Regions from separate parts of the Pseudoduganella sp. GW821-FHT12E03 genome, predicted to be linked through region 3. Evidence: riboswitches for the same ligand, from Rfam matches in the RefSeq annotation. Region 3 holds a riboswitch; each other region holds the start of a gene.

The links. Region 3 has a riboswitch for glycine ahead of AC1RRC_RS03535 (D-amino acid dehydrogenase). Riboswitches for the same ligand answer to the same signal wherever they lie in the genome.
Region 1: another riboswitch for glycine. It lies ahead of AC1RRC_RS16050 (hypothetical protein); the one in region 3 lies ahead of AC1RRC_RS03535 (D-amino acid dehydrogenase).
Region 2: another riboswitch for glycine. It lies ahead of gcvT (glycine cleavage system aminomethyltransferase GcvT); the one in region 3 lies ahead of AC1RRC_RS03535 (D-amino acid dehydrogenase).

What each region holds. Positions count from the first base shown of each region.
Region 1 covers NZ_JBXAQJ010000005.1:561,448-572,236, reverse strand. Annotated here, with positions in the region: gene AC1RRC_RS16060 (M4 family metallopeptidase) at 1-853, shown strand, start outside; gene AC1RRC_RS16055 (C39 family peptidase) at 899-1,489, opposite strand; gene AC1RRC_RS16050 (hypothetical protein) at 1,517-2,239, opposite strand; glycine riboswitch at 2,500-2,591, opposite strand; gene AC1RRC_RS16045 (M4 family metallopeptidase) at 2,843-4,567, shown strand; gene AC1RRC_RS16040 (acyloxyacyl hydrolase) at 4,678-5,220, opposite strand; gene AC1RRC_RS16035 (NAD(P)-dependent oxidoreductase) at 5,389-6,279, shown strand; gene AC1RRC_RS16030 (M20 aminoacylase family protein) at 6,280-7,476, opposite strand; gene AC1RRC_RS16025 (molybdopterin-containing oxidoreductase family protein) at 7,604-9,682, shown strand; gene AC1RRC_RS16020 (aminopeptidase) at 9,692-10,789, shown strand, end outside.
Region 2 covers NZ_JBXAQJ010000002.1:623,043-633,831, reverse strand. Annotated here, with positions in the region: gene AC1RRC_RS06540 (DUF1631 family protein) at 1-2,569, opposite strand, end outside; gene AC1RRC_RS06535 (hypothetical protein) at 2,704-2,925, shown strand; gene AC1RRC_RS06530 (ATP-dependent Clp protease proteolytic subunit) at 2,970-3,527, opposite strand; glycine riboswitch at 3,673-3,759, shown strand; glycine riboswitch at 3,778-3,882, shown strand; gene gcvT (glycine cleavage system aminomethyltransferase GcvT) at 3,932-5,062, shown strand; gene gcvH (glycine cleavage system protein GcvH) at 5,110-5,493, shown strand; gene gcvP (aminomethyl-transferring glycine dehydrogenase) at 5,655-8,549, shown strand; gene AC1RRC_RS06510 (hypothetical protein) at 8,690-10,252, opposite strand; gene AC1RRC_RS06505 (hypothetical protein) at 10,255-10,789, opposite strand, start outside.
Region 3 covers NZ_JBXAQJ010000001.1:904,793-915,581, forward strand. Annotated here, with positions in the region: gene AC1RRC_RS03515 (coniferyl aldehyde dehydrogenase) at 1-1,176, shown strand, start outside; gene AC1RRC_RS03520 (acyl-CoA synthetase) at 1,173-3,056, shown strand; gene AC1RRC_RS03525 (GMC oxidoreductase) at 3,104-4,729, shown strand; gene AC1RRC_RS03530 (L-serine ammonia-lyase) at 4,794-6,182, opposite strand; gene AC1RRC_RS03535 (D-amino acid dehydrogenase) at 6,253-7,512, opposite strand; glycine riboswitch at 7,571-7,674, opposite strand; glycine riboswitch at 7,677-7,773, opposite strand; gene AC1RRC_RS03540 (hypothetical protein) at 7,871-8,233, shown strand; gene AC1RRC_RS03545 (TolC family protein) at 8,412-9,701, shown strand; gene AC1RRC_RS03550 (efflux RND transporter periplasmic adaptor subunit) at 9,698-10,789, shown strand, end outside.

The sequences.
Region 1 (10,789 bases), on a different contig from region 3:
TGCTGGTGGCAGCACCACCAACGCCAATGGCCAGACCGCGGCAGTGAATGCCTTGTGGGGCTTGATGAACACGTATGACATGCACAAGAACGTCTTGGGCTGGCAGTCACTGGATGGTAACAATACGGCGACGTACATCGCCGCCCACGTCAACACCGCCTATGACAATGCCTACTACTCCGGTAACTGTAAATGCATGTACATCGGCGATGGTGGCACGTATTTCAACAATCTGGGCGCCATCGACGTGATTGGCCATGAAATGGGCCATGGCATCACGGCCGCCACCTCCAACCTGCTCTATACCGGTGAATCCGGCGGCCTGAACGAGTCGGCATCCGATATCGCCGGCGAAGCCGTGGAAGCCTATGCGCGCGCTGGCGGCAAGGGGGCCGTGCTGCCGTCGCCCGGCATCAACGACTGGATGGTGGGCAAGGAGATTTCAAAAAGTGGCCAGCCGCTGCGCTGGATGTACAAGCCGAGCAAAGATGGCAAGAGCCCGGACGCGTGGAGTACGACGCTGAAAAGCCTCGATGTGCACTACAGCAGTGGCCCGAACAACCGCATGTTCTACTTCCTGGCCAGGGGTTCCAATGCCAGCACCACCAGCGAATACTATTCGAAGTACCTGACCAAAGCCCCGCTGGCGATGACGGGCATTGGCCTGGACAAGGCTTACCGCATCTGGTTCCGGGCACTGACCACCAAATTCACCTCGTCGACCAATTACGCCGATGCGCGCGCCAAGGTGCTGGCGGCGGCGCAAGAACTGTATGGCGCCAGCAGCGCTGAAGCGAAGGCGGTGCAGCGGGCGTATGCAGCCATCAATGTTGGGACCGACATTGCTGAGTAATTTCAAAAGCCAGCCCACTCAATGCCGGGCCGGCTTTTGCACAGGTCAGTTCGCGCGGCTGATATTCATGCGCTGCGTATGGGTCCAGTTATGGTCCGACGCGCTGACCGCCGACGCATAGGTGCGCCAGGTTTGTCCTTCGCCTGGCCACGGGTTCATGATGTATACGTAATTGACGCCGTTATATGTTTCATAGCCGCGTCCCACCATGATGTGGCCGCCGCCACCGGTCCAGCCGTAGCGGATCACGAACGGCCGGTTGGCGTTGATGTCCGAAACCACGGTGTTCCACGACAGGTAATTATTGATCGCGGTGTTTGGCACGCTCCAATTGGCCAGGATGTTTTGCACGCTGCCGGATGAACCATACATGGAGTTCGGTTGGTTGGCGTTGCTGTTCCAGTTAAACGTGCTGTTGCCGCAAGCGTAGTTCAAGCCATACGCCCAGTTCACGATCTGGCACTGGCTTGGGTAATTGGCCCAGTAATAGCTGAGAATTGCCTTGCTCGATGCGGACCAGCACCACTGGCTGTGTTCCTGCGTGGTCAGCGGCACGGACAAGGTGCGCCATTGCGCCATGGCCATCGGCATGGCCAGCGCCATGGCGGCGCCGATTGCGAGATGCTTCAATTTCATGGGTCTCTCCAGATTCAGATATGAGGATCAGCGGAACGCATCCAGGTTGGCTTTGACGGCTGCGCGCAGCGGCTGCAGCACTTCGGACGCTTCCATCAGTGACGTGTCGCCCTGACCCGTTTTCATTGCGCGCGCCTGCAGCAGCAGCGATTCGCGTGCCGAATGCAGTGGCGCATAACGGGTACGGCCTTCACCGGAGACTTCCAGGAAGTCGGCGCGCGCCTGGTAAATGCGGACGAAACGCAGGTTGTTGCGCGCCGCATTGCCATGATGGGCCGTCAACGCATCGACATCTTTTGCCAGGATGGCGGCGCCATACGAAACGGTTTCATAGCGGCCGTTGACCTGCTCCACGGTCGCCAGGCCGACCGGCTTGCCGCGCACGGAGACGATGAAGCGCCACTGCCCGGTAGGCTTGGCCATGGCCTGCAAATCCGCGCGGCCCGCGACGATGTCTTTGGCTTCCACGGAATGGACAGGAAAGCCGTAGCCGATCACAGCATCCTTCAAGTCCTGCATGTCGCCGATTTCGAGCGGGAAATCAACCGGGGCGACACCGGGCCGGGTGCGCAGCTGGTACGCGGCAAATTGCGCGAAGTCGCGCTGTGCCGCCGCTTGCGCCGATGCGCCGTCTTTGGCGGCAATCGCCGTGGCGTTTTGCGCCATGGCGGGTATGCCGGACAGGCCCAGGATCGTGAACAAGGCCAATGGCGCCAGCAATGCACGCCGGGTGGAACGTTGGTGCTGCATGGATGCTTCTCCTTTTCAGGGTGTACGAGGCCCGCACCGCAAAATGTGGCGCAAAACGCGGCGCAAAACGCGGCGCAAACGCGGTCGATGCGGTCAAGGCACGGACTTTCGTCACAAGATGGATTGAGAACTGCGCGCACAGGACGTACGCACAGCGGTTGCCCCCTCTGTTCCGGACCTGAGAGATTCACGGGCGGTAGCGCCGCTTGCTCCTTCGGTGCGCCATGGCCATGCGGCCGGGCGGCTCTTCAGAGTTCTGATCAGCATAGCCGGTTCATGGGCCTGAGAGTTTCCGGGGCGGTTGCTCCTTCGGCGCCGGCTATGGTGGACCGGTCTCTCCCGACTATGCTGCAACCGGTGTTGCACCGGTTACTTAATTCAGCATAGCCCAGTCAGAACGAATGATTCAACACCGCACAAGTGCTGCGTTGTTTCCGTATCGCGCTACAAAAAAACATGGATACGTTCGACAAAAAATTTCAAATTGAGACAAGTGCACACTTTTCGTCGTAATTCCCGATTTTTTTGTCATGGCCTGTGGTGCTTCGGTAAGGTGGCGGTCACGAGGTAGCCGTCGCTACCCAAATCTATAACGGAGAAACCATGGCAATTCGCAAGACCCTGATTGCAGCAGCAATTGTGTCGATCGCAGGTTCCGCATTCGCCGCGCCCATGATGGGCACCCCGGCATCGTTTTCCCAGCAAGACAAGGCTCGCCTGGTCAGCACGCTGAATGGTGAGCGCAGCAAACATGGCCTGGATGCCGACCATGGTTTCGCCATCGCTTCCCAGCACCCGGGCGAACGTGGCCACGCCATCAGCCGCCTGAACCACACCTACAAGGGTGTGCGCGTGTTTGAATCCGAATCCGTGGTGGTCTCCGATGCGGGCGGCAACATCGTCAGCGAATCGATTGCCGAGCGCCGCAAAGACCTGAGCGCCAAGCGCATCAACACCAAGCCGTCCATGAGCGGCCAGGACGCCATCAAGGTCGCGCTGGGCAAAGTGGGTTCCCACAATGTACAGATCGACCCGCCAAGCGCGGAACTGATCATTTTCCCTGTGATGAAAACCGTGCGTGTCGCCGGCGCCGCCAACAAGGCCGAAGCGGACCTGAACGCGACCGACGTGCAAGACGTGGTGGACAGCTACAAGCTGGCGTACCTGGTGCAGACCCGCCAGGCCAATGGCAACAAGCCGGTCTTCCACAACACCATCGTGGACGCGGCCAATGGCGCTGTGCTCGACCAGTGGAACATGCATCAAACCGTGATCGGCACCGGCCACAGCCAGTACAACGGCCAGGTGCCGATCAACACCACCTATGACGGCGCCAACTACAAGATGATCGATGGTTCGCGCGGCACCGGCGGCACCTTCGGCGCCATGGCCATCACCAACGCCAACCACACCACCAGCGCCGGCAGCGTGTACACCAACGCCACCAATATCTGGGGCGATGGCCAGCAATACATCGCCGGCGGCAGCACCACCAACGCCAACGGCCAGACCGCCGCGGTGAACGCACTGTGGGGCTTGATGAACACCTACGACATGCACAAGAACGTGCTGGGCTGGCAATCGCTGGACGGTAACAATACCGCCACCTATATCGCGGCCCACGTCAACACCGCGTATGACAATGCGTACTACAGCGACGGTTGCAAGTGCATGTACATCGGCGACGGCGGTTCGTACTTCAACAACCTGGGTTCGATCGACGTGATCGGCCATGAAATGGGCCACGGCATCACCGCCGCCACGTCCAACCTGGCCTACCGCGGCGAATCGGGCGGCCTGAATGAATCGGCATCGGACATCGCTGGCGAAGCCGTGGAAGCCTATGCCCGCGCCGGCGGCACCGGCGCATCGCTGCCATCGCCTGGCGCCAACGACTGGATGACCGGCAAGGAAATTTCGAAGGATGGCAATCCGCTGCGCTGGATGTACAAACCTTCGAAAGACGGCGCATCGAAAGATGCATGGAGTTCGTCGCTGAAACGCCTGGACGTGCACTACAGCAGCGGCCCGAACAACCGCATGTTCTACTTCCTGGCCAAGGGTTCCAGCGCCACCACGTCCAGCGACTACTACTCGCCGTACCTGACCCAGTCGCCGAAAAACATGACCGGCATCGGCCTGGACAAGGCATACCGCATCTGGTTCAAGGCGCTGACCACCAAGTTTACGTCGTCGACCAACTATGCCGATGCCCGCACCAAAGTGCTGGCCGCCGCGACGGAACTGTATGGTGCCAACAGCGCGGAAGCGAAAGCCGTGCAGCGTGCCTACGCCGCCATCAACGTCGGTACCGACGTCGCTGAATAAGCCGTAGCAGCAAATAAAAACCCTCCGCAGGCTTGCGCTTGCGGAGGGTTTTTTATTGAGTTTTATAAATGGGCGCCGGGCCTTCAGGCCGGGCATCCTCATCCAGGTGCCTAGAAGCGGTACGACACCTTCACCACGCCGTAATCCACGCCGCTGTTGGGTTTCTTGATGCCGCCGTTGGAATAGTGCTGCATCTTCAGCGCCACTTCCCAGTTTTTGTTGAACACATAGCCGACGCCGATATGGTCGCCGAACTGGAAAGTGGTCGACAGCCGGTCGTCATTATTGTCGTATTTTTTGGACAGCAGGTGCATGCCGATACCGGCTTCCGCAAATAATCCCAGGCCGTCGTCACGCTGGAAGCGGAATACCGGCGTCAGGCCGACGTCCACCAGGTTCTGGTGCGCGCCCGGAATATTGCGCGCCCGCGTGCCCCGCCATGCGCCGAAGCTGGCATCCCAGTAGGCCGTGACATGGGTGCCGTTGGACTGGAACCAGCGCGTGTTCCAGTCGGAGGTGACGCCTGCGCGCACCATGCGGACCTTTGATCCGCTGCCAAATTCCGTGTAAGCCGTGTCGATATCGGGTGCCGCCTGGGCGGATTGCATGGCCAGCATGGCGCTTGCAACCGCGATAAGTTTGAATGTGTGCATAGGCTCTTTCATAGTCGATGCCATATCTCGAGTTATATAGCATTCCCTCATTGTAGCGACATTCACAAAAACGATCCGGTGGCGCTAAGATGCTGACCAGATACTGATATGTGGATGCCCGGCCCGAAGGCCCGGCACCCATTGTTCTCAACTTGTTTGGAGATCCTAATGCAAATCACTTTCCTCGGCATCGGTTTGATGGGGGATCCCATGGTGCGCCGCCTGCTCAACGCCGGTTACGCCGTCACGGTCTGGAACCGTACGGCCAGCAAAGCCGAGCCGCTCGCTGAATTCGGCGCCATGCCCGTCGCTGACCTGGGCGACGCCGTCTCGTCGGCCGATATCGTGATTTCCATGCTGGAGGCGGGGCCGGTGGTCGGCCTCGTGATCGATGCGGCGCTGCCGTCGCTGAAGGCCAACGCGCTGTGGATCGACATGAGTTCCACGCGCCAGTCGGAAGCGCAGGCGTTCCACCGCAGCCTCACCGCGGCGGGGTGCCGCTTTATCGATGCGCCCGTGTCGGGCGGCGTCGGTGGCGCCCAGGCGGGAACGCTGGCCATCATGGCCGGTGGCGGCGAAGACGATTACGCGCAAGCGCAGCCGGTGTTTTCCGCCATGGGCCGCTCCACCCGCGTGGGGCCGGCCGGCGCCGGACAGGTATCGAAACTGTGCAACCAGCTGATCGTGGGCGGCACCATCAATATCGTGGCCGAAGCGCTGTTGCTGGCGCAGGCGGCAGGGGCCGATCCGGCCGCCGTGCGCGATGCGATCCGTGGCGGCTTTGCGGAAAGCCGCGTGCTGGAAGTGCATGGCCAGCGCATGCTGGAGCGTAATTTCATGCCGGGCGGGCAGGTCAAGACGCAGTTGAAGGACCAGTACAATATCCTGGCAGCGGCAGCCGACGCGGGGGTGGAGTTGCCGGTGACGGACCTGGTGACGCAGCGTTATGAGTCGATCGAGAAGGTGTTCCCGCATGCGGACCATTCGGCGGCGCTGCTGGCGCTGGAACAATTGAATACGGGCCACCGCGTGGGCAGCGGCCCGGACCAGTTGCCGTAATTACTGGTTTTTCGGTAGCGACGCTTCCACCAGCTTGACCCAGAAACTCGCCCCGATCGGCAGCAACTGGTCATTGAAGTCATAGCTGCCGTTGTGCAGCACGCATGGCCCCAGCCCGTGGCCACCGTCGCGGTGGTCGCCGTCGCCGTTGCCAATGAAGATATAGCAGCCCGGCTTTTCTTGCAGGAAGAACGCGAAATCTTCCGCGCCCATGGTCGGCTCGACCTTGTCGTTGACACGGTCTTCGCCCACCAGCGACTTCATGACTTCCACCGCGAACCGGGTTTCCTTCGCGTGGTTGACCAGTGGCGGGTAATTGCGGCGGAACGTGAAATCGACTTCCGCGCCAAAGCCGGCGGCAATGCCTTCGGCCAGCGCGCGCATGCGGCTTTCAATCAGATCCAGCACTTGGGTGGTGAAGGTGCGCACCGTGCCCACCAGCTTGGCGTCGTCGGGGATGACATTGGTGGCGCTGCCGGCGTGGATTTGCGTGATCGACAACACCGCCGTATCCAGCGGGCTCTTATTGCGGGTGATGATGGTTTGCCATGCTTGCGCAATTTGCACGGCCACCATGACGGGATCGATCCCGTTGTGCGGCTGCGCCGCATGGGCGCCTTTACCCCGCACCGTCACATGGAACTCGTTACTGGACGCCATCATCGGGCCTTCCGTCACGCTCAGGGTGCCGGTGGCTTCGCCCGGCCAGTTGTGCATGCCGTAAATCGCATCCATCGGGCAGCGTTCAAACAAGCCATCGCTGATCATCGCGCGGGCGCCGGCGCCGCCTTCTTCGGCCGGCTGGAACACCAGGTACACGGTGCCGTCGAAATCGCGGTGCCGGGACAGATAATGCGCGGCGCCCAGCAGCATGGCCGTGTGGCCGTCATGGCCGCAGGCGTGCATCTTGCCCGGGTGGCGCGAAGCGTGGGGGAAGGTGTTGATTTCCTGCATGGGCAGCGCATCCATATCGGCGCGCAGGCCGATCGCGCGGCCCGACGTGCCGCTCTTGATGATGCCGACCACGCCGGTGGTGCCCATGCCGCGGATGACGGGGATGCCCCATTCCGCCAGCTTGTCGGCCACCACGTCGGAAGTGCGCTGCTCTTCATAGCAAAGTTCGGGGTGCGCGTGGATATCGCGCCGGATTTGTTGCAGTTCGGATTGAAATGCAATGATAGGTTCTACAAGTTTCATACCTGGTCTCCACCATGCCAGTTGCTATCCTTGCATTGTAGCCTCGCCGGGCGCGGAAGGGCAGTCTGAGAGCGCGCTGAAAATGGTTTACGATGGCGGTTTCATCGATGTATTTCCAGGGAATTCCATGACCACCACCCATGTTCGTGCGGCCTGCCCGCACGATTGTCCCGATACTTGCGCGCTGATCGTTACCGTCGAAAACGGCGTCGCAACCGAAGTGAAAGGCGATCCCGATCACCCCACCACCGCCGGTGTGCTGTGCACCAAGGTCGCCCGCTATGCGGAACGCACGTATCACCCGGACCGGCTGCTGACGCCATTGCGCCGCATTGGCAAAAAAGGCGAAGGCAAGTTCGAGCGCATCAGCTGGGATGAGGCGCTCGACACCATCGCGGCCAAACTGAAGCCGATCGCCGCGCGCGACCCCGAAGCCATCCTGCCGTACAGCTACGCCGGCACCATGGGCCTGGTACAGGGCGAATCGATGGCGCAGCGCTTCTTCCACCAGCTGGGCGCCTCGCTGCTGGACCGCACCATTTGCGCGATGGCGGGCGCCACCGGCTACCGCTATACGGTGGGCGCATCGATCGGCACCGACATGGAGCAATTCCAGGATGCCAAACTGATCATCATCTGGGGCGGCAACCCGATCGCCTCGAACCTGCATTTCTGGACCCGCGCGCAAGCGGCCAAACGCAACGGCGCCAAGCTGATCGCGATTGACCCTTACCGCTCGCTGACGGCCGAGAAATGCCACCAGCACATCGCGCCGCTGCCCGGCACCGATGCGGCGCTGGCGCTGGGCCTGATGCATGTGCTGATCGCGGAAGATTTGCTCGACCACGAGTACATTGCCGGCTACACCATCGGTTACGAAGAGTTGAAGCAGCGCGTGACGGAATGGACGCCCCAACGCACGGCGGAAACCTGTGGCATTACGGAAGACGAGGTGGTACAGCTGGCGCGCCTGTATGGCGGCATGGCCAAAGCCGGCGAACCGGTCGCCATCCGCATGAATTACGGCGTGCAGCGCGTCAAAGGCGGCGGCATGGCGGTGCGGAATATCGCGTGCCTGCCGGCGCTGGTGGGCGCGTGGCGCCATCCGGCCGGCGGCGTGCAATTGTCGTCGTCCGGTTCCTTCCCGACCAACAAGGCCAAGCTGCAGCGCCCGGATTTGCTGGCCGGCCGCACGCCGCGCACGATCAACATGTCCACCATCGGCGATGATCTGTTAAAACCGTCATCACCGGAATTCGGGCCCCAGGTGGAAGCCGTCATTGTCTACAACTCGAACCCGGTGGCGGTGGCGCCCGAGTCGGCCAAAGTGGCGCAGGGCTTCGCCCGCGAAGACCTGTTCACCGTGGTGCTGGAACACTTCCAGACCGATACCGCCGATTACGCTGACATCGTGCTGCCCGCCACCACGCAGCTGGAACACGTCGATACGCACACGTCGTATGGCCACTTGTACATGATGGCCAATAACGCGGCCATCGCACCGATGGGCGAAGCCAAAGCCAACACGGAAATCTTCCGCCTGCTGGCCGAGCGTATGGGCATGGATGACCCGTGCTTCAAGGAGTCCGACGACGCCCTGGCGGCGCAGGCGTTCAATCAGCAAGACGTGCGCGCCATCCACTTCGACTGGGAATCGCTGAAGCGCGATGGCTGGCAAAAGCTGAACATGCCAGCCGCGCCGTTTGCCAACGGCGGCTTCCTGACGCCATCGGGCAAATGCGAGTTTTATTCCGCCGCGATGCTGGCCGACGGCCTCGATCCGTTGCCGGCGTACATCGCGCCCTATGAATCGGTGGCCAGCAATCCGGAACTGGCAAAACGCTATCCGCTTGCCATGATTTCACCACCGGCGCGCAACTTCCTGAACTCCACCTTTGTCAATGTGTCCAGCCTGCGCGCCACCGAGGGCGAGCCGCATCTGGACATTCATCCAACAGATGCATCCGCACGCGGTATCGGACACGGTGACATGGTGCGGATATACAACGATCGGGGCAGTTTCACGTGCAAGGCCCGGGTGACGGACAAAGCCCGTGCCGGCCTAGTGGTGGGGCTGTCGATCTGGTGGAAAAAGCTGGCCGGAGATGGCAAGAACGCCAATGAAGTCACCAGCCAGCGCCTTACGGATATGGGCCGTGCGCCGACTTTTTACGATACACTGGTTCAGGTAGAGAAATGCACCTGAAGGTGAAGAATGCGCGAAATTGCCCGTCAATTAAGGCGCGCCAGATTCTGGCTGGCGGCGGGTGCGTGCGCACTGATGCTCGCGGGTTGTGCACAGTTTAAGTATTACTTCCAGGCGGCCCAGGGCCAGTATGCGCTCTGGTCCGACGCCCGGCCGATTGAAGACTGGCTGGGCGACCCCACCACCGATCCCAAACTCAAGGCGCGCCTGGAAAAGGCGCTGCTGATCCGCCGTTTCGCCGTCAAGGAACTGAACTTGCCGGACAATGCCAGCTACAAGAATTACGCGGCGCTGAAACGCCCGTATGTATTGTGGAATGTGGTGGCCACGCCGGAACTGTCGCTGCGCCCGATCCAGTGGTGTTTCCCGATTGCCGGCTGCGTCAGCTACCGTGGCTATTACAGCAAGGACGATGCGGAAGGCTACGCTGACCAATTGCGCGCGGAAGGCAATGACGTCCAGATCGGCGGCGTGCCGGCCTATTCCACGCTGGGCTGGTTCAGCGATCCGCTGCTGTCATCGTTCATCAATTATTCGGACGTGGAACTGGCGCGCATGGTGTTCCATGAACTGGCGCACCAGGTGGTGTATGCCGAAGGCGATTCCCGTTTCAATGAAGCGTTTGCATCGGCCGTGGAAGAAGCGGGCGTGCACAAGTGGCTGGAAATGTACGGCAATGAAGCCATGCGCGAAGGCTACCTGCGCTACAACGCGCGGCGCCAGGACTTCCTGGAATTGCTGGTCAAACACCGCCAGCTGTTGGCCGACAATTACGCGCGCAAAGTCAGCGACAAGAAAAAGCGCGAAGAAAAGGCGCGCATCTTTGCGTCGCTGAAGGCGGAATACCAGACGCTGCGCAATGGCGCCTGGGGCGGATATGCGGGTTACGACAGGTATTTTTCGGACCACTTAAACAATGCCCACCTTGCCTCTGTTGCAACCTATAATGATTTCCTGCCCGGGTTCCGTGCCCTGCTGGCGCAGGAAAAAACCTTCCCGCGCTTCTATGTTGCAGTGCAGCGCATGAAAAACCTGAGCCAGGCGGAGCGTCAAGCCCAACTGATACAACTGGCCCAGCCTCAACCGCCAGCGGGCGCTGACGTAAGC
Region 2 (10,789 bases), on a different contig from region 3:
CCGGCGACACTTCCAGTGGCGCACGCACGATCGAAGCGTGGCATTCGGCCAGTTCGGCAAAGAATTGCAGGCGCTCGGCGTCCTGCCACTTGATGATGTCGAGCCACTTGTTCAGCGTCGACAACAGTTTTGGCAACTTTCCGATCAATTGCTTGCGTTCGTCCGGCGTAATCTTCGGTTTGACACTCCAGATCAAGTCGTCCATGGTTTGCGTCGCGTGTTTCACGGCGCCCGGCTTTTCCTCTTCCACGCTGTACGCCAGTGTCAGGACATTGATCCAGCGGTTTTCCAGGAACGCTTCCACCACCGCCACCACTTCGCCGGTACCGATGCGCAGCGCCACGGCATTTTTTGCCGACCTGGCCGCTTCCGCCATTTTTTCCTGTTTCAGCGCCGCCGCGATCGGCGCCGCCATGGCGGTGGCCTCGGCCGTTTCATCGGCCTTCAGCGACGCTTCCAGTTCGTTGACCGCTTCCGTAAATACGCTCAACTCATGGTCATGGTCGCGGCCGACACGCTCCACGCTGCGCTGCATGGCCTGGAACAAGGGATCGTCCGGACTCTTGCGCTGCTCCCAACCCATGCGCGACAGCAAGTCGATCAGGCGCCGCGCCGGGTGGCCATCCTGGAAGAAGAAATCCTTGTCAACCAATGCGGCCTTTAACACCGGGATTTGCAGGAAGCGCATCAGGTCGCGGATTTCCTGCGATATATTTTGATCACGGAACACGGTGTCAAACACCGCCGACAGCAAGTCGATGGTGCTTTCGTCGGCGCGGCTCAAAGCGCCTTGCGGCGCCTGCTGCTTGATGCTGGGCAGGTAAAACACATTGGGCGCGGCGCCCAATCCCGCCAATCCGGCCATGCCGGTCATTCCCGCGGCACCCGCGGCAGCGCCATCCGTGGCCGGCACGGCGCCGGGCAGTCCGCCCTGCGCATTGAGCAAGGCCAGCAAGCCGGAGCCGCCGGCGGGAAGCCCAGCAGGGCCGGCCATCCCGCCAGGCATGCCGCCGCCCATGCCCCCCGCCATCATGGCGGATGCCGGCACATACCCCACGGCCATTCCGGCAGCCGCGGGCGCACCCATCCCAGCCGGCGCCACGCCGGCTGCCGCCAGATCCATCCCGCCCTGCCCCGCCATCCCGACGCCGGGGACAGCAAAAAACGCCCCCGCCGGCAACCAGCCCGTGCCTGCGCCCTGCGGCACAGCCGGCGCCATACCTGTCGCCATACCTGTCGCAATACCTGTCGCGCCACCCGCCGCCACGCCGGCATCCACTCCAGCAACTCCTGCAGCGCCGGCCGCGCCAGTCGCCACCATTGCGCCGCCGAACTGCGCCGCCACACCCGGCGGCAACGCGAATCCGCCCGGCATATACGCGCGCGCCCCGCCGGCGGGCATGCCGCCGCCATTCACCAGGACTGGCGCCATCGCGCCCGCGAACGGGCCTGGCATCGCGCCGGGAATTCCACCGTGCACGCTGACCGGAACCGCACCTGGCATTCCCCCGGAAATGGCGCCCGGCGCAGTGCCCGGAATTCCCCCCTGCATGCCCGAGGCTACCGTGCCCGCCATGCCAGCCGTCGCCAAACCACCCTGCTGCACCTGCGACAGGAAGTTAAACAGCGGCTGCTTGGCCGCCGCCTGCGCCGCCTGCTGCGCCGCCGGGTTGTTGCCATCGCCCTGGAAGTTTTGCGCCGGCCCTTGCGCCCACGATCCCGCCTTCAGGTTGGCGATATCCGGCAAATCCGGGATCAGCAACGCCGGATCGGCGCCCGGTTCCTGTGCCCCACCAAAGAACTGGCGCAATTGCTGGGCCAGCTCCGCCTGCTGCTTGCGCTGACGCGCCGGACTGGCGCTGCTGGCGTCATGCGAATCGGCCTTGCGGGTCTTATAACTGTCCACCGAACCAGGCTGGGCCGCCTTGCGCTGCAAGGTGTCGTTCAATTCTTCGAGCATGGGCGACAACTGCAGGAACAAGTCCGGTTTCAGCAGCGCCAGCAACAACTCTTCCGCCTCTTCATCGGGATTGAACGCCAGCCATGCCTGCTGCATTGCCCCCAGCATCACTTCCGGACGGAACGGGTTCTGGTTGATGCGTAAAATGTCACGGTCCAGCAAGAACGCCAGCCGCACATTCAGGGTGGCCAGTGCATCGGCATACTGCACTTCGAACGCTTTAGCCACCGCGCCCATCGCCACCTTGGTATCCATTTCTTCCATGGACACCAGCGACAGCGATTGCGCAACCTGCTTCGGCCTGGCCTTCTGGCCCGGCGCCAGTTCCGCGATTTCGTGGCGTAGCGCTTTTTCCAGTTCTTTCTTGACCAGGCTGAGATAGCCGTAATGGCCGCTGCGCAGCAGGTTGCCGGCGCGCAAGCGCGCCTGCAACACGCGTATGTCGGCCTCGAGATCGCCATCGATCAAAGCCGACGCGACGCGCGTCGTAAAGTCCAGGAATTGTTCGCTGACGTGCCGGTGGACGATGTCGATCAGGTTTTCCAGCAACGCATGCCGCGGCGTCACCGCTTTCTTGGGCACGGCAGGATTTGTCTGATCTGATTGCATGGTCTAACCTGATTTGGTGGGAACGGCGGATTGCCACACCCATATTCTTGCACACTATTGCCACAAGGCAATAGCTACAAGTCAATAATCGGTAGTTTTTTTGCCGGACTGTCTCAACCTGAAGGGATTAAATCATGCAACCCAAGGTAAAAACCAGACAAGATTATCAGGGCAGCCAGGAGACGCCGCAGCAAGGTGGCGGCATCAGCCGGCAGTCAGGAACTAAAGGATCGGTATCGGTTTCGCCGCAGGATCACCAGGGCGCCCGGCGCGAAGATGTGCGGGCCGAGGAAAGCCGCCGCGCCAACCGGATCAGCGCCCGCAGTACGCACCGCAACGGGGCCAGGGGGCGCTGACCGGAAAGTTAACCGGAAAGACATGGGCGGCCCGGCCGCCCGGTTCAGATATTCGTCACGCGGCGCCCTTTGGGCGGCGCAAAATCCATGACTTTATTCACCATCTTGACTTCGGCAGCCTGCCTGGCCGTCAAGTGCAAGTCCGAATAATTATGGATTTGCCATTGCTCGTCCAACAATTCCACGTGATTCCGGAGGATTTCCTCGGTCCGCGCATCGTCGGCCTGCAAGCCCTCGACGATAATGCGCAGCGCTTCCGGCCTGGCGCCGGACGGCGCGCTGGCGTGCGACTTATGCACCATGAAACGCGCGGTGCTGCTGGCATAGCGCTTTTGCCCCGCCAAAAACACGATCACGGCAATCGAAGCGACCGCGCCCGCGTTATAGAAATGAAAACGGATCGGCAGCTTGCTCAGGTAGTTGTACAGGCAGATACCGTCGCTGACATAGCCGCCATTCGATTGCAGCAACACGTGCGCGTCGGTCACCATGTCTTCCGTCATATCGGCGACCGCATCGAACATGCGGTGCACCATATCGCTGTTGACGTCGCCGGACAGCGTGAACCACGCGTGCCCGTCAAATTTTTCATGCTGGTCCATGGTTGGCCTCGTTGTTTTAATTACGACAATTTTAGCAAAGGAGCGGCCCCCTCCCGCGCACTGAATTCATTCGTGCGCATGAGTAATCGGCGGCCCCGCCAGGGCCTGCAAGATTGACATGAGTGACCATCTGGCATATAGTCGACAGTCTTGATCGGGAGAGCGCAGCAGCCCGCTGCCGCCGAAGGGGCACTACCCAAAAACTCTCAGGCAAAAGGACCGGTCAGGGGCCAGCGGCGCACGGCGCAGCCGGTTAAACTCTGGAGAGCGGCCGTTCGTTCTGAAACGGCCCACCGAAGGGGCGTGCAAACCATCCGTTTGCTATCTCTCAGGTACCAAGGACAGAGGGGTTCGAAGTACGGCATTGCCGTGCCTTATAACTCCTTTTGATCATTGGACCAAACATGACCTTGAAGTCGACTCCCCTCAATAACGCCCACCGCGCACTTGGCGCCCGCATGGTCGATTTCGGCGGCTGGGACATGCCCGTCAACTACGGCTCGCAAATCGAAGAACACCACGCGGTGCGCACCGACGTCGGCATGTTCGACGTGGCCCACATGTGCGTGGTCGACATCAAGGGCGCCAATGTGCGCGGCTTCCTGCGCGGCCTGCTGGCCAACAACGTCGACAAGCTGCAGGTATCGGGCAAGGCCCTGTACTCGTGCATGCTCAATCCTGAAGGCACCGTGATCGACGACTTGATCGTCTACTTCATCAACGAAGAATGGTTCCGCCTCGTGGTCAACGCCGGCACCGCCGCCAAGGACGTGGCCTGGATGCAAGCGCACAACGACCAGACCGGCGCCGGCCTGACGATCACCCAGCGCCGCGATGGCGACACGGCTGAAGGCGCACCGATGGCCTTGATCGCCGTGCAGGGCCCGAACGCCCGCGCCAAGGTATGGGAAGTGATTCCCGGCTCGCAAGCCGCCACGGGCGAAATGAAGCCATTCAACGTCGCCTTCGTGCAAGACACGCCGTTCGGCGAGGCGATGGTGGCACGCACCGGCTACACCGGCGAAGACGGCTTTGAAATCGGCGTCGCGGCAAGCAAAGCCGAAGCGCTGTGGAACGCCCTGGTGGCCGCGGGCGTGAAGCCGGCAGGCCTGGGCGCGCGCGACACGCTGCGCCTGGAAGCCGGCATGAACCTGTACGGCCAGGATATGGACGAATCCGTGAACCCGCTGGACGCAGGCCTGGCCTGGACCATCGACCTGGTGTCCGAGCGCGACTTCGTCGGCAAGGCCGCCCTGCAAGCCAAAGGCCAGAACGCCCAATTCGTCGGCCTGATCCTGCGTGAAAAAGGCGGCGTGCTGCGCGCGCACCAGAAAATCGTCGCCGCCAATGGCGACACCGGCGAAATCACGTCCGGCACGTTCTCCCCAACCATGCAGCAAGCGATCGCCCTGGCGCGCGTGCCGATGGGCGTGAATGTCGGCGACACCGTGCACGTGGAAATCCGCGACAAGAAGCTGGCCGCCACGGTAGTCAAGCTGCCTTTCGTCCGTAACGGTAAAATCCTCGCTGCCTGACACGGGTCAGCACCTCAAACACGAACAACAACCCTATTGGAGCCAATATGAGCAACATTCCTGCAGACCTGAAGTACACCGCATCCCACGAGTGGGTACGTGCTGAAGCGGACGGCACCCTGACCGTCGGCATCACCGAATTCGCGCAGGACGCGCTGGGCGACATCGTGTTCGTCGAACTGCCGAAAGTCGGCAACACCTACACCGCCGGCGACGACGCCGCCGTGGTGGAATCCGTGAAAGCCGCTTCCGACATCTACGCACCAGTGTCCGGCGAAGTCATCGCCGTCAACGACGCGGTAGTGGATTCGCCTGAATCGATCAACGCGGACGCCTACGCCAACTGGCTGTTCAAGATCAAGCCATCCGACGCCGCCGCCATCGACGGCTTGCTGGACGCTGCCGCTTACGGCAAGACCACCGAAGGTTAATACCATGGCGCCCGCCTGACCGCGGGCGCCATTTTTTTGCGGTCCCCGTTCAGCAGGCTTTACAAAGCCGCCGAAACGCCTCGAACCGCATGCACCGCCCCGGCGGCCCTGCGGTTTTGTAAAGCCCGCCCAACGTATTTATCTCATCTGCCCCCGCTATCATGACCCGTACCAGCCTGACCCAACTCGAAGCCCGCGATGCATTCATCGCCCGCCACATTGGCCCGGACGCCGCCGAGCAGCAGCAAATGCTCGACGTGCTGGGCTACGCCTCGCGCGCCGCGCTGATCGATGCCATCGTGCCGCCATCGATCCGCAACAAGAACACCCTGCCACTGGGCCAGTTCACCGACTCGCTGCCTGAAACCGAAGCGCTGGCGAAACTCAAAGCCATCGCCGGCCAGAACAAGGTATTGAAGTCCCTGATCGGCCAGGGTTACTACAACACCCACACCCCGGGCGTTATCCTGCGCAACATCTTCGAAAACCCGGCCTGGTACACCGCCTACACCCCGTATCAGCCGGAAATCTCGCAAGGCCGCCTGGAAGCCATCCTGAACTTCCAGCAAGTGGTGACCGACCTGACCGGCATGAGCATCGCCAACTCGTCGATGCTGGACGAAGGCACCGCCGCCGCCGAAGCCATGACCCTGATCCAGCGCGTGGGCAAGTCGAAGTCGAACGTGTTCTACGTCGCCAACGACGTGCTGCCGCAAACCCTGGAAGTGGTGCAGACCCGCGCCACCCCGCTGGGCATCGAAGTGCGCACCTTTGATCCGTCGGAACTGGCCGGTGTCACTGGCGCCTTCGGCGTGCTGCTGCAATACCCTGGCGTGAACGGCGTGGTGCGCGACTACCGCGCCGCCGTGGAAACCGTCAAAGCCGCCGGCGCGATGGTGGTGGTGGCCGCCGACCTGCTGGCCCTGACCATGCTGACGCCACCGGGCGAATGGGGCGCCGACGTGGTCGTCGGTAACTCGCAGCGCTTCGGCGTACCGCTGGGCTTTGGCGGCCCGCACGCCGGCTACCTGGCGACCCGCGACGAATACAAGCGTTCGATGCCAGGCCGCCTGGTCGGCGTGACCATCGACCAGCAAGGCAACAAGGCTTACCGCCTGGCCCTGCAAACCCGCGAGCAGCACATCCGCCGCGAAAAAGCCACGTCGAACATCTGCACCGCGCAAGTGCTGCTGGCCGTCATCGCGTCGATGTACGCGGTCTACCACGGCCCTGCCGGCCTGCTGCAAATCGCCAAGCGCGTGCACCGCTTCACCGGCATCCTGGCGTCCAACCTGAAAGCCCTGGGCTACAGCCTGTCGAACGATTCGTACTTCGACACGATCACCGTCAAGACCACCAATGCCGACGCGCTGCACGCGGCCGCTGTCGCCAACGGCGTCAACCTGCGCAAGATCGACGCGCACCACGTCGGCGTGTCGCTGGACGAAACCACCACCCGTGACGACATCGCCACGCTGTGGACCATCTTTGCCGCCGGCATCAATTCTTCGGCGACCGCGCCGGACTTCGACACCGTGGAAGCGTCCATCGAGCGTGGTTTCAACGAAGCGCTGGGCCGCTCGTCCGCTTACCTGACGCACCCGATCTTCAACCGCTACCACTCCGAAACGGAAATGCTGCGCTACCTGCGCAGCCTGGCCGACAAGGATCTCGCCTTGGACCGCACCATGATCCCGCTGGGTTCGTGCACCATGAAGCTGAACGCCACCAGCGAAATGATCCCGGTGACCTGGCCTGAATTCTCGACCATCCACCCGTTCGCGCCAAACGACCAGACCGTCGGCTACCGCGAAATGATCGGCCAGCTGGAAGACATGCTGTGCGCCGTGACCGGCTACGCCGCCGTCTCACTGCAGCCGAACGCCGGTTCGCAGGGCGAATACGCCGGCCTGCTGGTGATCCAGAAGTACCACCAGTCGCGTGGCGAAGGCCACCGCAATATCTGCCTGATCCCATCGTCGGCGCACGGCACCAACCCGGCTTCCGCCCAGATGGTCGGCATGCAGGTGGTGGTGACCGCCTGCGACGAGCGCGGCAACGTGGACCTGGCCGACCTGAAAGCCAAGGCGGAACAGCACAGCAAGAACCTGGCGTGCGTGATGGTGACCTACCCTTCGACCCACGGCGTGTTCGAGGACGGCATCACTGAACTGTGCGACATCATCCACTCGCACGGCGGCCAGGTGTACGTGGACGGCGCCAACATGAATGCACTGGTCGGCGTGGCCGGTCCGGGCGCGTTCGGCGGCGACGTGTCGCACCTGAACCTGCACAAGACCTTCTGCATCCCGCACGGCGGTGGCGGTCCGGGCGTGGGCCCGATCGGCGTCGGCGCGCACCTGGCGAAATTCCTGCCGAACCAGCGTTCCAACGGCTACGTGCGCAGCGAAGACGGCATCGGTTCGATTTCCGCCGCGCCGTTCGGTTCCGCGTCGATCCTGCCGATTTCGTGGATGTACATCGCGATGATGGGCGCCGAAGGCCTGACCGCCGCGACCGAAACCGCGATCCTGAACGCGAACTACATCGCCCGCCGCCTGGCGCCGCACTTCCCTGTGCTGTACTCGGGCCACGACGGCCTGGTGGCACACGAGTGCATCCTGGACCTGCGTCCGTTGACCGATGCCACCGGCATCTCCAACGAAGACGTGGCCAAGCGCCTGATGGACTTCGGCTTCCACGCGCCGACCATGAGCTTCCCGGTACCGGGCACCTTGATGATCGAGCCGACCGAATCCGAAGCCAAGGGTGAACTGGACCGCTTCATCGATGCGATGATCGCGATCCGCGCTGAAATCGCCAAGGTGGAAAGCGGCGAATTCGACAAGGCCAGCAACCCGCTGAAGTTCGCCCCGCACACGGCCGAAGTGGTGGTGTCGGACAACTGGGACCGCAAGTACAGCCGCGAAGTGGCAGCCTATCCGCTGCCGTCGCTGCGCCGTAACAAGTACTGGCCAACCGTGGGCCGCGCCGACAACGTGTACGGCGACCGTAACCTGTTCTGCAGCTGCGCGCCGATCAGCGATTACGAGTAAGAAGGCAACAACTTCCCGTAGGGCGGTTTCCGCGCAGCGGAAGCCGCCATGCATGCGTCAACGCGGCGCATGCATGGCGGCTCGCAAGCGAACCGCCCTACGCATTTCACGCCGTGGTCACAAGGTGACGATGGCAGGCCTCAAGCTGCGGTCCCCAACTCCGCGGCGTCCTCATCACCCTCCCACACCGCCACCTGCGCAATCTCTTCGCAGTTGCCAACCGCACCGTCGCTCCCGATCCGCATCCACATCAATGCACCGCCCGGCGTGACACCAACCGCATGCACCCCGCCGGTTTCACGATCCACACACAGGCTGGCCGCCACCAGCGATCCCGCCACCGCGTGCGGCTTCCCCCACGATGATCCCATCGCGCGCGACACCAGCCACAGCCCGCCGGAACCATCCGAATACGCGATGTGCTCGGCCGCCGCATCCTGCCCATTCCACACCAGGCGCGCGCCCCAGGCGTCGGCGACTTTCTGCGGCAAGGTATGGCCACCCCGGTACACCACGATGCCATTACCCGCCACATACACGTCGGGCACGTTCGGCACCGAACCGGCGGCCAGCAGGAAGCTGGCGGCGCGGCGTGGAACCGCCTGGTAATCGACCTTGACGCCCCAGTTGAACGGGTCCGGGAATGAGGCGAAGGACAGCGCCGAACCGTCTTGCGCCAGCGACCAGGCGCCTGGCAGCCGGTAGCAGCCGATCGCCTGCGGATCGCATCCCTCCGGCACCGGCGCAATGCCCGTGACAGGATTGGCGGCATTGAAGTACCAGCGCCCTTCCCCGTCCGGCGTGTCGGCCGTGACCAGCACCAGTGGCGCGGCGCCCGGCAAGACGGGACCCAGCGCCAGCGCCGTCACCGCGACGCCTTCGGGAAGCCCGCGGCGGCGCTCCGGCATGGTGGCAAAGGCGCTGACCCAGCCGGCTTCATCGAGCGTATTGGGCAAACCGGCCGCCGCGTACAATGCGCAGCCGCCATCGCCGCTGCGCTTGGACACCGCCAGTGCGATGGCCACCGCGCCATCCACGCCCTGGCGCATATCGATGCATTCAATCACGGAAGAACGCGGGTCGAACGCCTGCAGCGCCGCGCTCAGGTCCGTTTGCGACCAATTGCCAAACGCGGTGCGGCGGAACAGGTGCAAGTGGCCATTGGCGCCGACGGCAAACACCAGCGGCATGCCATCGCTGTCGCGCAAGGCAAAGAACGGACGGCGGGCGTCGACCGGCGCGGCGCGGCGCACGCCGCCGCGCCCGGTCTGCTGCAAACGTACGAAATGCGTGCGGATCATGTCGGTTTCCGACAGTCCTTCCGCCACCTGCCGCGCCAACAGGGCATCCAATCCCTGGGGTGGCTGCATGGGCTTCGTATCGTAGCGTCCCATCACCGCGTCATAGCCCCGCGCGAGGCGTTCCGGCGCATCGAGCCGCGCCGCCTCCGGCAATGCCAGCAAGGCGATCGTCAGTTCGGCGCGGCCACGCGCGGCTTCCGGCTGCGCGGCGAAGACCGAAGTCCAGCGCAGCACTTCCTCGCCCGCCGGTTCGCGCTTCAACACGATGCGCGCCACCCGCGCCGCCGCATAACCCACCGCGCCCGATGCCGTGGCGCCCCCCAGTCCATCCACCTTGCGCCTTGCCAGCGCGCCCTTGCGCGCCATGCCCTCGATTGCCAGCGCCGCCAAATTTGCACTCATCTTCAACGCTCCTCGTGAACCAAGTCCAGTTCAATATTGCCGTCGCCATCCAGGCGCACGCCCCGGAATGCCAGTTGCGGCCCGGCCGGCAACACCAGGTGGCCGGTGGCCTGGCCGAACATGGCCGACACCGCCGCGCCGAATTGCGCGACCACCGTCTGCTGCAGCGCCGCCATGCCGGCCGCGTTACCTTCCCAATCGATGCTGATCTTGTTCATGTTCAGCAGGTGCGAACGCGCGTCCGACACCACGTACATCCCCACCACGCCGGAATCGGTGGCGGCCGGCGCCTGCCGGCCATTGACTGTCAGCGCTATCCCGCCGCGCGCGGTCGGCACGCACTGCAGCCGCATCGACCACTGCATGCTGGTGCGCGCCCAGCCTTTTCCCAAATAAGTCTTGCGCATGAACGGCCCGCTTTTCTGGTTCAGCCGGTCCCACTCATAGCGCATCAAGGTGCTGGTCAGGTCGAACGTCAGTCGCTCGATTCCCTCCGCGTCCGGCTGGTTCGACACGCCGATCTGGAATTGCCAGTCC
Region 3 (10,789 bases):
CTGCAGGTTACCTATCAACCCAAGGGCGTGGTCGGCATCGTGACGCCCTGGAACATGCCGCTGTACCTGTCGCTGGGGCCGTTGGCGGCGGCGCTGGCGGCGGGCAACCGCGCCATGATCAAGCTGCCCGAGGTGACGCCGCATTGCAACGCCGTCATCAAGCGCATGCTGGCGGAGATTTTTCCGGAAGACCTCGTGACCGTGGTTGGCGAAGAGCTGGCCAATCCCACGGGCTTTACGGAGCTGCCGTTCAACCACCTGATCTTCACCGGGTCGCCCCGCATCGGCCGCATCGTTGCGCGGGTGGCGGCGGACAACCTCGTGCCGGTCACGCTGGAACTGGGCGGCAAGAGCCCGGCCATCGTCTGTGACGACTACCCGGTCGGCGACGCCGCACGGCGCATCGTGCACGGCAAGGCGACCATGTGCGGCCAGATCTGCGTCGCGCCGGACTACGCGCTGGTGCCGGCCAAGGCGGTGGCGGAATTTGTCGCGGCCGCGAAACAAGCCTTTACACAGATGTTCCCGGGCGGGGCCTGCGGCCAGCCGGACTATGCGTCCCTGATCGACGATCGGCAATTGGCCCGCATCAAGCAATTGCTGGCCGATGCGAAAGCCAAGGGTGCGCAAGTGACCGCGCTGGGCGCCTGGGATGGCGGCCGGCAAATGCCGCTGCACGTGGTGGCGAATATCACCGACGACATGGAGATCGCGCACGAGGAAGTCTTTGGCCCACTGCTGCCGGTGAAGAGCTACGGCAGCTTCGACGAGGCGATTAATTACGTCAACGACCACCCCCGCCCGCTGGCGCTGTACTGCTTCAGCAGCGACAGTGGCCGCCGCGACGCGGTGATCAAGCGTACCCATTCGGGCGGCGTGACGATCAACGACTGGGGCTGGCATACCGTCAATGCGGCGGTGCCCTTTGGCGGCACCGGCAACTCGGGCATGGGCACTTACCATGGCGAGGAAGGCTTCCGCGAACTGTCGCACGCAAAATCGGTGTTCCAGCGCGCGCGCCTGTTCCCGACGCAATGGTTCCATCCGCCAGTCAATCTCGGTTGGCGCGGCGCGTTCCAGCGCATGTGGATGAATTTCTATGCCGGCAAGGGCGATGCGTCGCTGGGCGGCACGCCTTACGGTGAGGCATTTGCCCGGAAAGCGGGGCAGCCATGAGCGGCATCACGACACTGCCCCGCATCGCATCGCTTGCCGACATCGAGGCACTGGAAGCCGTGCCGCTGGAGCAACGGCTGGAGGGACTCCACAGCACCTACGATGTGATCCGGCGCGGGGCCGAGCGCTTTGGCGACGCCCCGGCGCTGAGCTTCCTGCCCGATGGCGATCCCGACGCCGACGCGCACACCATCACTTACCGGGAATTGCTGGCCAAGGTGACCCAGGCCGCCAACCTGTTCGGCGAATTGGGCATCGGCGCCGGCGATGTCGTGTCGTATGCGTTGCCCAATCTGCTTGAAACCCACTACACGATATGGGGCGGCGAAGCGGCCGGTATCGTCAATGCCGTCAATCCCATGCTGGAACCGGCCCAGATCGCCCATATCCTGAACGCGGTCGAAGCCCGGGTGCTGGTGACCCTGGGCCCTGCGGCCGATGAGCCATTGTGGCGCAAGATCGACGCGATACGCGCCGAGGTGCCCAGCTTGACGACCGTGCTGCTGGTCGGCGAGCCACACGACCTGGCGCCCGATTTGCCAGCCTTCGGTCCCGCGTTGGCGCGCCAGCCGGCCGGCCGCCTGCTCAGCGGGCGGTCCATCCAGCGCGGCGATATGGCTTCCTGTTTCCATACCGGCGGCACCACCGGCCTGCCCAAGGTCGCGCGCCATACCCACTTGAACGAACTGGCCAACGCCAGTTCAGCCGGCTTGATGTGCGGCTTGACGGCGCGGGACAGCCTGCTGTGCGGATTGCCGCTGTTTCACGTCAATGGCGTCATCGTCACCGGCCTGGTGCCGTTCATGAACGGCGCCCATGTGATCCTGCTGGGTGCCAACGGCTTCCGCCAGAAATCCGCGCTGGCCAACTTCTGGCGCACGGTCGAAACATTCGGGGCCAGCTTCTTTTCCGCCGTGCCGACGGTGTTCGCGGCGCTGCTGGGCGTGCCGGTCGGCGACGCCAAGGTGGGCACGCTGCGCTATGCGCTCTGTGGCGCCGCCGCGATGCCGCCCGAGATCATCCGCCGTTTCGAGGCGGGCACCGGGATCAAGATCCTCGAGGGCTATGGACTGACCGAAGGCACCTGCGTCAGCACCGTCAACCCGCGCGACGGCCAGCGCCATAACGGCTCGATCGGTCTGCGCCTGCCTTACCAGGATGTGAAGACAGCCATCGTCACCGATGGCCAATGGCTGCGCGATTGCGCCACCGATGAAATCGGCACGCTGCTGATCCGTGGCGCCAACGTGTTTCCCGGCTACCGGGACGAAGCCGCCAATCGCGGCATCTGGGCCGCCCCCGGCTGGCTCAACACGGGAGACCTGGCGCGGATCGATGGGCAAGGCTATGTCTGGCTGACCGGACGGCAAAAGGAATTGATCATACGTGGCGGCCACAACATCGAACCGGCGATGATCGAGGACGCGATGCTGCGCCATCCCGCCGTCCAGTTCGCCGCTGCGGTCGGCAAGCCCGACGCCTATGCCGGCGAGCTGCCGGTGGTGTTCGTGGTCCTCCGGGCTGGCATGGCCGCGACCGGCGACGAGCTGCTGGCCCATGCCAGGGCCGCCATCCCGGAACGGGCCGCCATCCCCGTCAACGTCTTCGTGCGCGACGCCTTGCCGGTCACGGCCGTGGGCAAGACGTTCAAGCCACGGCTGCGCTTCGAGGCCACCGAAATGGTCTTGTGTGACCTGTTGCGCGGCCTCGGTGGCGATCAGGGCACGTTTGACGTCGCCGTCACGGCCCATGAACGCCATGGCACGGTCGCCCGCATTCGCGGCCGCGCCGGCGCGGACCGGCTTGCCGACCTGGAGGCCGCTGTGCGCAAGGCGATGGCGGGTTTGTGCCTGCAATACGAACTGGAATGGACGCACTGAACACGGCGCGCGCCGCCGCAAACAATCGAACGGGGAGTGCCAGCGACATGGCAAGCAAGCAATACGATTACGACTGGCTGATCGTCGGTTCCGGCTTCGGCGGCAGCGTGTCGGCGCTGCGCCTGGCGGAGAAAGGTTACCGGGTCGGCGTGCTCGAGTGCGGCCGCCGCTTCCGCGACGAGGACTTCGCCAGCTCGACCTGGCAGCTGGGCCGCTTCTTGTGGGCGCCCATGCTGGGCCTGCGGGGCATCCTGCGGCTGACGCCGTTCAAGGATGTCCTGGTCGCCAACGGTTCCGGCGTCGGTGGCGGCAGCCTGGTCTACGCCAACACGCTGTACCGTGCCAAGCCCGAATTCTTCGCCCATGAACAGTGGCGCGGCCTGGCCAACTGGAACGCGGTGCTGCAACCGCACTACGATACCGCCGAACGCATGCTGGGGGTCAATAACGTACCGTTCGACTCCACCAACCAGCAGTTGCTGCGCCGGATCGCCCGCCATTACGGCACCCCGGACAGTTTCCGGCCGACGCCTTGCGCGGTGTACTTCGGCAATCCGGGCCAGACCGTCCCCGATCCGTATTTTGGCGGAGAAGGCCCGGCCCGCACCGGCTGTATCCGCTGCGGCGCTTGCAGCGTCGGCTGCCGCGTCGGCGCCAAGAACACGCTGGTGAAGAATTACCTGTGGTTCGCCGAAAAGCGCGGGGCCGCCATCCTGCCCGGGCACCAGGTCGTCGATGTCACGCCAGCCGGCGCGCCGGACGGCAGCGAAGGCTACGTTGTCACCACCGAACGCCCCGGCGCGTGGTGTTTCAAAGACCGCAAGACCTTCACCGCGCGCGGCGTGGTGATCGCGGCGGGCACCCTGGGCAGCAACCGCCTGCTCGCCAACCTGAAGCATGGCGGCTCGCTGCCGCGCATCAGCGACCGTCTCGGTGAACTGGTGCGCACCAACAGCGAATCCATCCTCACCGTGCGCCTGCCCAAGGACATCGGCACCTGGAACGACGTGGCAATCAGCGGCAGCATCCATGTCGACGCCGACACCCATATCGAACTGGTGACCTTGGGCCGCAAAGGGGATTTCATGTCACTACTGTACACCTGCCTGGTCGGCGACGGCACGCGCCTGACCCGGCCGCTGACCTGGCTGAGCGGCTTGCTGCGCCACCCGCTGCGCGGCCTGAAAACCCTGTGGCCGGTCGGCTGGAGCGAGCGCACCACCATGTTCCTGGTGATGCAGGCGCTGGATAACGCCATCGCGTTGCGCGCCAGTAAACGCTGGTTCGGCCGCGGCTATGCCCTGAGCACGGAACAGGACGCCGCCCGGCCCAATCCCACCTTCATCGCCGCCGGCAATGCGGCCGCCGCCTGGCTGGCCGCGCAGACCGGCGGTATCGCCCAGAGCAATATCTTCGAAGCCGCCGCCAACATTCCCACCACCGCCCACCTGCTGGGCGGCGCGGTGATCGGCGCCGATGCCGGTTGCGGCGTGATCGACGCCAGCCTGCGCGTGTTCGGCTACCGCAACCTGCTGGTCTGCGATGGCGCCGCCATGCCGGCCAATCCCGGCGTCAACCCTTCGCTGACCATCACGGCGCTGGCCGAGCATGCGATGGCACAGATTCCGGGGGCTGCGGAAAACGCCGGCGCCGCCATTGCGCCTACTGCCTGAGCAACATTGCGGTCGCCTGTACCCGGCGCCACCGGCCAACGCGACGGTGGCCGGCAAGGCGGTGCTAGCACGCCGCGTGATTCACCGTCACCACGTGGATCGCCAGTCCCCCCAGCGACGTTTCCTTGTACTTGTCGAGCATGTCGGCGCCGGTCTGGCGCATGGTCTCAATCACTTCGTCGAGGCTGACAATATGGGTGCCGTCGCCCTTCAGCGCCAGCGTCGCTGCGGTGATGGCCTTGATCGCGCCCATGCCGTTGCGCTCGATGCAGGGAATCTGCACCAGGCCGCCAATCGGGTCGCACGTCATGCCGAGATGGTGTTCGATCCCGATTTCCGCGGCGTTTTCGATTTGCTCGTTGCTGCCGCCGAGCGCCGCCGCCAATCCCGCCGCCGCCATCGCGCACGCCACGCCGACCTCGCCCTGGCAGCCGACTTCCGCGCCGGAAATCGATGCGTTGCGCTTGCACAGCATGCCGATGGCGGCCGCCGTCAGCAGGAAGATCCGTACCCCCTGCTCCGGGTCTGCCGGTTTGCATGATTCGACGTAATAGCGCAGCACCGCCGGAATAATCCCGGCCGCGCCATTGGTTGGCGCCGTCACCACCCGGCCGCCCGCGGCATTTTCCTCGTTGACCGCCATCGCGTACAGGCTGACCTGGTGCATTGCATCGTGCGGCCGCGCATGGGTAGCGTCCGGACCCGCTTCATTGACTTGCCGCCACAGCCGGGCGGCGCGGCGCTTGACGTTCAAGCCGCCTGGTAACGGGCCTTCCGTCACCAGGCCACGGGCGATACAGCCGCTCATCACTTGCCAGAGGCGATCCAGCCCGGCGTCCAGCGCGGCGTCTTCCATGCGGGCGCATTCATTGGCGCGCAACATGCGGGGAATCGATAACCCACTGTCGCGGCCATGCCGCAGCAATTGCCCCATGTTGTGGAACGGGTACGGCACCGGCACGGCGCCATCGGTTCCCTGGGCGAGCGGCGCTTCGCCGGCTTCACGAATAAAGCCGCCGCCTACTGAAAAAAAAACGCGTTCAACAAAACTGCCATCGTCCAGGGTCAGCGTAAACCGCATGCCGTTCGGGTGTTCCGGCAAGCTCTCGGTCTTGTGGAACACCAGGTTGTTACGGGCAGTAAAGCGCACGGGATAGGCGCCAAGCAGTTTTAACTGGCCATCGAGTTCAATTTGCGCCAGCAAGTCATCGACCGCATCCGGATCGACACCCGGCGGAGTCTCGCCCAGCAAGCCCAGGATCACGGCCTTGTCGGTCGCATGGCCGACACCGGTCAGCGCCAGCGAACCATACAGAGCCACTTCAATCGCCACGGCTTTGTCCAGCCGCTTGCATTCAAGTAAAAAGCGGCGCGCCGCCACCATCGGCCCGACAGTATGGGAACTCGACGGGCCAATGCCGACTTTGAAAAGGTCAAACACACTCATGTCCATCAACGGTTTCCTTCAAAAAAATTGGGTAGACAGGCCGGCGGCAGGGGAAGGCGCCACCGGCCGGAACGGGTCAGGCGCGGCCTGGCGCCAGCAGCGACACGGGACACTGCCGCTCGCGGGTGGACGCCATCATGCCGGCCACCATGTCGGCCGTGACGGCGCACAGGGTCCAGCCCAGGTGGCCGTGGCCCGTGTTGTAGAACACGCCCGGTGCGCAGCCGGGACCGACCCGGGGCAGCATGTCCGGCATCATCGGACGCAAACCGGCCCACGGCACCACGCGGTTGGTCTTGATGCCAGGGAAGCATTGCGCCACCCAGTCGGTCAGGGGACGGATGCGGTCGGCCCGGATGTCCCGGTTGAAACCGTTGAATTCCGCAGTGCCGGCCACCCGGAAACGGTCGACGCCGAGGCGGCTGGTCACCAGTTTGGTGGCGTCGTCCAGCAGGCTGACCTGCGGCGCGGCGGCCTGGCTGCCCGCGTCATCGAGGTGGACCGTGATGGAATAGCCTTTGACCGGATAAATGTTGACCCGGTCCCCCAGCATGTGGGCGAAGGTGCGGCTGGCGGTGCCGGCGCACACCACCACGCCGTCAAAGGTCTCGACCTGGCGGAAGCCCAGCTGGACCGTCGCGACTTCCACACGGCCATCCTTGCTCGACAGCGAACGCACGTCCTGGCCCAGGCGGATGCCAACACCGAGGCGCAGGCAGGCGTCCGACAGGGCCGTGGTGAACTTGTGGATGTCGCCGGTGGCATCGCTCTCCGTGTAAAAACCGCCGTAATAGTCACCCTGCAGCGCCGGTTCGATCTGGCGCATCTCGTGCGGCGTCACGGCTTGCCGCTGCAGCCCGCCTTCGGCCAGCATGCCCGACACCGCGCGCGCATGGTCAAACCCGGCGCGGTCGCGGTAGATGTGCAGGATACCCTGGCGGCGGACGTCGAAATCGATCCGCTCGGCGCGGGCCCATTCAAACAGGTGTTCGCGCGCGGCGATGGCCAGGCGCGCCGTGGTAATGGTGTTGCTGCGGTAGTACGGGATGGCCGCCATGAATTCAGCGAACCAGCTGAATTTGTGCCACGACGGCTTGGGATTGACCAGCAGCGGCGCATCATTGCGCAGCATCCATTTCACGCCTTTGACGATGGTCGACCAGTGGTTCCAGACTTCCGCGTTGGAGGCCGACAGCTGGCCGCCATTGGCGAACGAGGTTTCCATGGCGGGATAGCGGTTGCGTTCGAATACCGTGACGGCAAAACCTTGTTTTGCCAGCGCATAGGCGGTCGTGATCCCGGTGACGCCGCCACCGATAACAGCAATTGTTTTCATGATGCTCGAGACTCCAGAAGTCAAAAGAGGGTCCCTGCGCGGATACGCAAGAGACACCCCCTCTGTTCTGGACCTGAGAGATTTCGCATGCCCCTGCCGTGGCAGTTCGATGCTTGCTCCTTCGGTGCACCGGGCGACGACTTCCGGCAGCTCTTCAGAGTGTGAATGTGGTATCGGTCCTTTTGCCTGAGAGTTTCCGGGGCGGTTGCTCCTTCGGCGCTGTCCTCGCACTGGGCGGACAGTCTCTCCCGATATCACCTGGAGCGAAGCATAGTCGAAGATGTGACGATTTACCAAACATTTTTCATATGAATTTCACATTTCAGGGCGCCAAATGCCCATGCTATACTGCGCCGCTATGGCCCGTAAGTTCCTGTTCTTCATGCTGACAATCGTCGCACTCCAGTTCAGCTGGATGGCGATCAGCGTCTATTGCGGACACGAATCGGGCCGCGCCGCGCAGCACTTCGGCCACCACCAGCATACCGGGCACCCCGACGACACCGACCTGGCGAAAGATAGCTCGCCGTCGCTGGCGAAAAAACTGACGCCCCATACCGATTGTTCGTCCTGTTCCCATGCGCCGCTGGCGCCGGCGACTTTGGACACGGCGCTGGCCCATGCCCCGCTGGCCGGACAGCGGCAAACCATGCCGCTGTCCACGCCCTCCTCGGCTTACACCCCGCCACCTGAACGCCCCCAGTGGCGCGCCGCCGCTTAAGCCCGGCGGCTGTTTCACCTCTTTCAGTCGAGCCAAGCAAGCTGAGCCAAGCTGCACAAGTGGCATGCGCGACCGCGCGTGCCCCGTTGCCGCATCGCTCACGCGCTGCATAGCCTGAACGCTGCATAGCCCTCTCGCCGCCGGATTGTCTTCGACGTCCTCTTTCGGAGTGAAATCCATGCGATCCAGATTCATCATGCTGGGCGCCACGGTCCTGTTGTCAGGTCAGTGCCTGCCCCTGGCCGCCCATGCGGCCGCCCCGCAGGTACCCGATCCGGTATCCCCTGCGGCACCCAATGCCACATTCAATCTGGCGCTGATCCAGCCGACATTAACGCTGGAACAGGCCATCGCCCTTTCCCTGTCGTCCAATCCCGCCCTGCGCGCGGCCGGCGCCGGTATTGCCATTGCCGACGGCGCCCGCCAGCAGGCCGGCCTGTTGCCCAATCCCGAACTGTCCGTGCTGCGCGAAGGCGCGTCCCATGGTAACCGCACGCAAACGGTGCAACTCAGCCAGCCGCTGGAACTGGGCGGCAAACGCGCCGCCCGCATCGCGGTGGCGGAGCTGGACCGGACCCTGGCCGCCGACGAGGTGTACGTCAAGGCGGCGGAACTGCGCGCCGACGTGACGGCCGCCTACTTTGATGCGCTGGCAGCCCAGGAACGTGTCGAACTGGCGCAGGGCGCACTGGAGCTGGCGCTGAAAACCAGCCATGCGGCCAACCGGCGCGTGACCGCCGGCAAGGTGTCGCCGGTGGAAGCCACGCGGGCCAATGTGGCCACGTCCCATGCCCGGCTGGAACTGACGCAAGCCAATGCCGACCTGGCCAGCGCCCGGCGGCGCCTGGCGGCGATGTGGGGCAGTCCCTACGCGCTGCAGCAGCGCCTGGCACATCCCGAACCCGATGGGACGGCATTGCCGCCGCTGGAAATGCTGGAAGCGCGACTGGAAGCGGCGCCGCAACTGCGGCAGGCGCGCACCCGCCACGAACGGGAACAGGCGCAAGCCGGCCTCGAACGGGCGCAGCGCCTGCCGGACCTGACCGTCACGCTCGGCAACAAGAAAGACTATGACCAGGGCCGCTCGCAGGCCGTGGTCGGCGTGGCGATTCCCCTGCCCGTGTTCCACCGCAACCAGGGCAATGTGCTGTCGGCGCTGCGCCGTGCGGAACAAGCCGCGCTGCAACTCGACGTGGTGCGGTTGGAAGCCGGCCAGGCGCTGGCCGACGCCTACCTGCGCGCCGAAGTGGCGCAACAGCAGATCGACACCATCCGCACCGACATGCTGCCGGCCGCGCAAAGCGCGCTCGATGCGGCCATGACCGGGTTCGAACTCGGCAAATTCAATTTCCTCGATGTCCTCGATGCGCAGCGCACGCTGTCCCAGACCCGTGCGCAATACCTGGCCGCCCTGTCCGGGCGCTATCGGGCCATCGCCGACCTGCAACGTTACGTGACCATCAAATGAACCAATCCATCAAGCCCGTACTGGGCGTTATCGCGGCCGGCCTGGTGCTGGGCGCCACCATCCTCCTTTGGAACAAGGACGGTCCTGACCGGCATGCGCCGCAAGCGGAACACGCGGAGCATGCGGAACGTCCGGACGGCGCGCCGCATGGCCCGGCAGAAGCCGCCCAGGTCGCCATGACCGCCGAGCAAATCCGTGCGGCCGGCATCGTGCTGGCCAAGGCCGGACCGGCCGGCATCGGCACCGTGCTGCAATTTCCCGGCGAAGTGAAATTCAATGAAGACCGCACCGCCCACGTGGTGCCGCGCCTGCCGGGCGTGGCGGAATCGGTGCAGGCCGATCTCGGCCAGCACGTCAAAAAAGGCCAGGTGCTGGCCGTGATTGCCAGCCCCGAACTGGCGGAATTGCGCAGTACCCAGCTGGCGGCGCAAAAACGGCTGGCGCTGGCGCAATTGACGTATGAACGGGAAAAGAAGCTGTGGCAAGACAAGATCTCGGCCGAACAGGATTACCTGCAGGCGCGCCAGGCGTTCCACGAAGCGCAAATCCAGGCCCAAAGCACCAGCGCCAAACTCGATGCACTGGGTGCGGGCGGCAATGGCAATGGCAATGGCAATGGCAACCAGGGTGCGCTGAACCGGTATGTGCTGCGTGCGCCGTTTGACGGCGTGGTGGTGGAAAAGCATATCGCGCTCGGGGAAGCCGTGAAGGAAGACGCCAATGTCTTCCTGCTGTCCGACCTGTCCACCGTGTGGGTGGAAGTCAATGTGGCGGCGCGCGACATCGAGGCGGTGCGCACCGGCGAACCCGTCACGATCCAGTCCACCACCACCAGCTCCACCGCCACCGGCAAGATCAGCTACGTCGGCAGCCTGCTGGGGGAACAAACCCGCACCGCCAAGGCCCGGGTCGTGATCGCCAACCCGCAGATGGCGTGGCGTCCCGGCTTGTTCGTCAATGTCGCCATGGCGCAAGGCGTGCGCCAGGCGCCGGTCGCGGTGCAATCCGACGCGGTGCAGACGGTCGACGGCAAGCAAGTGGTCTTCCGTCAAACCGCGCAGGGCTTCCAGGCCAATCCGGTGCGCACC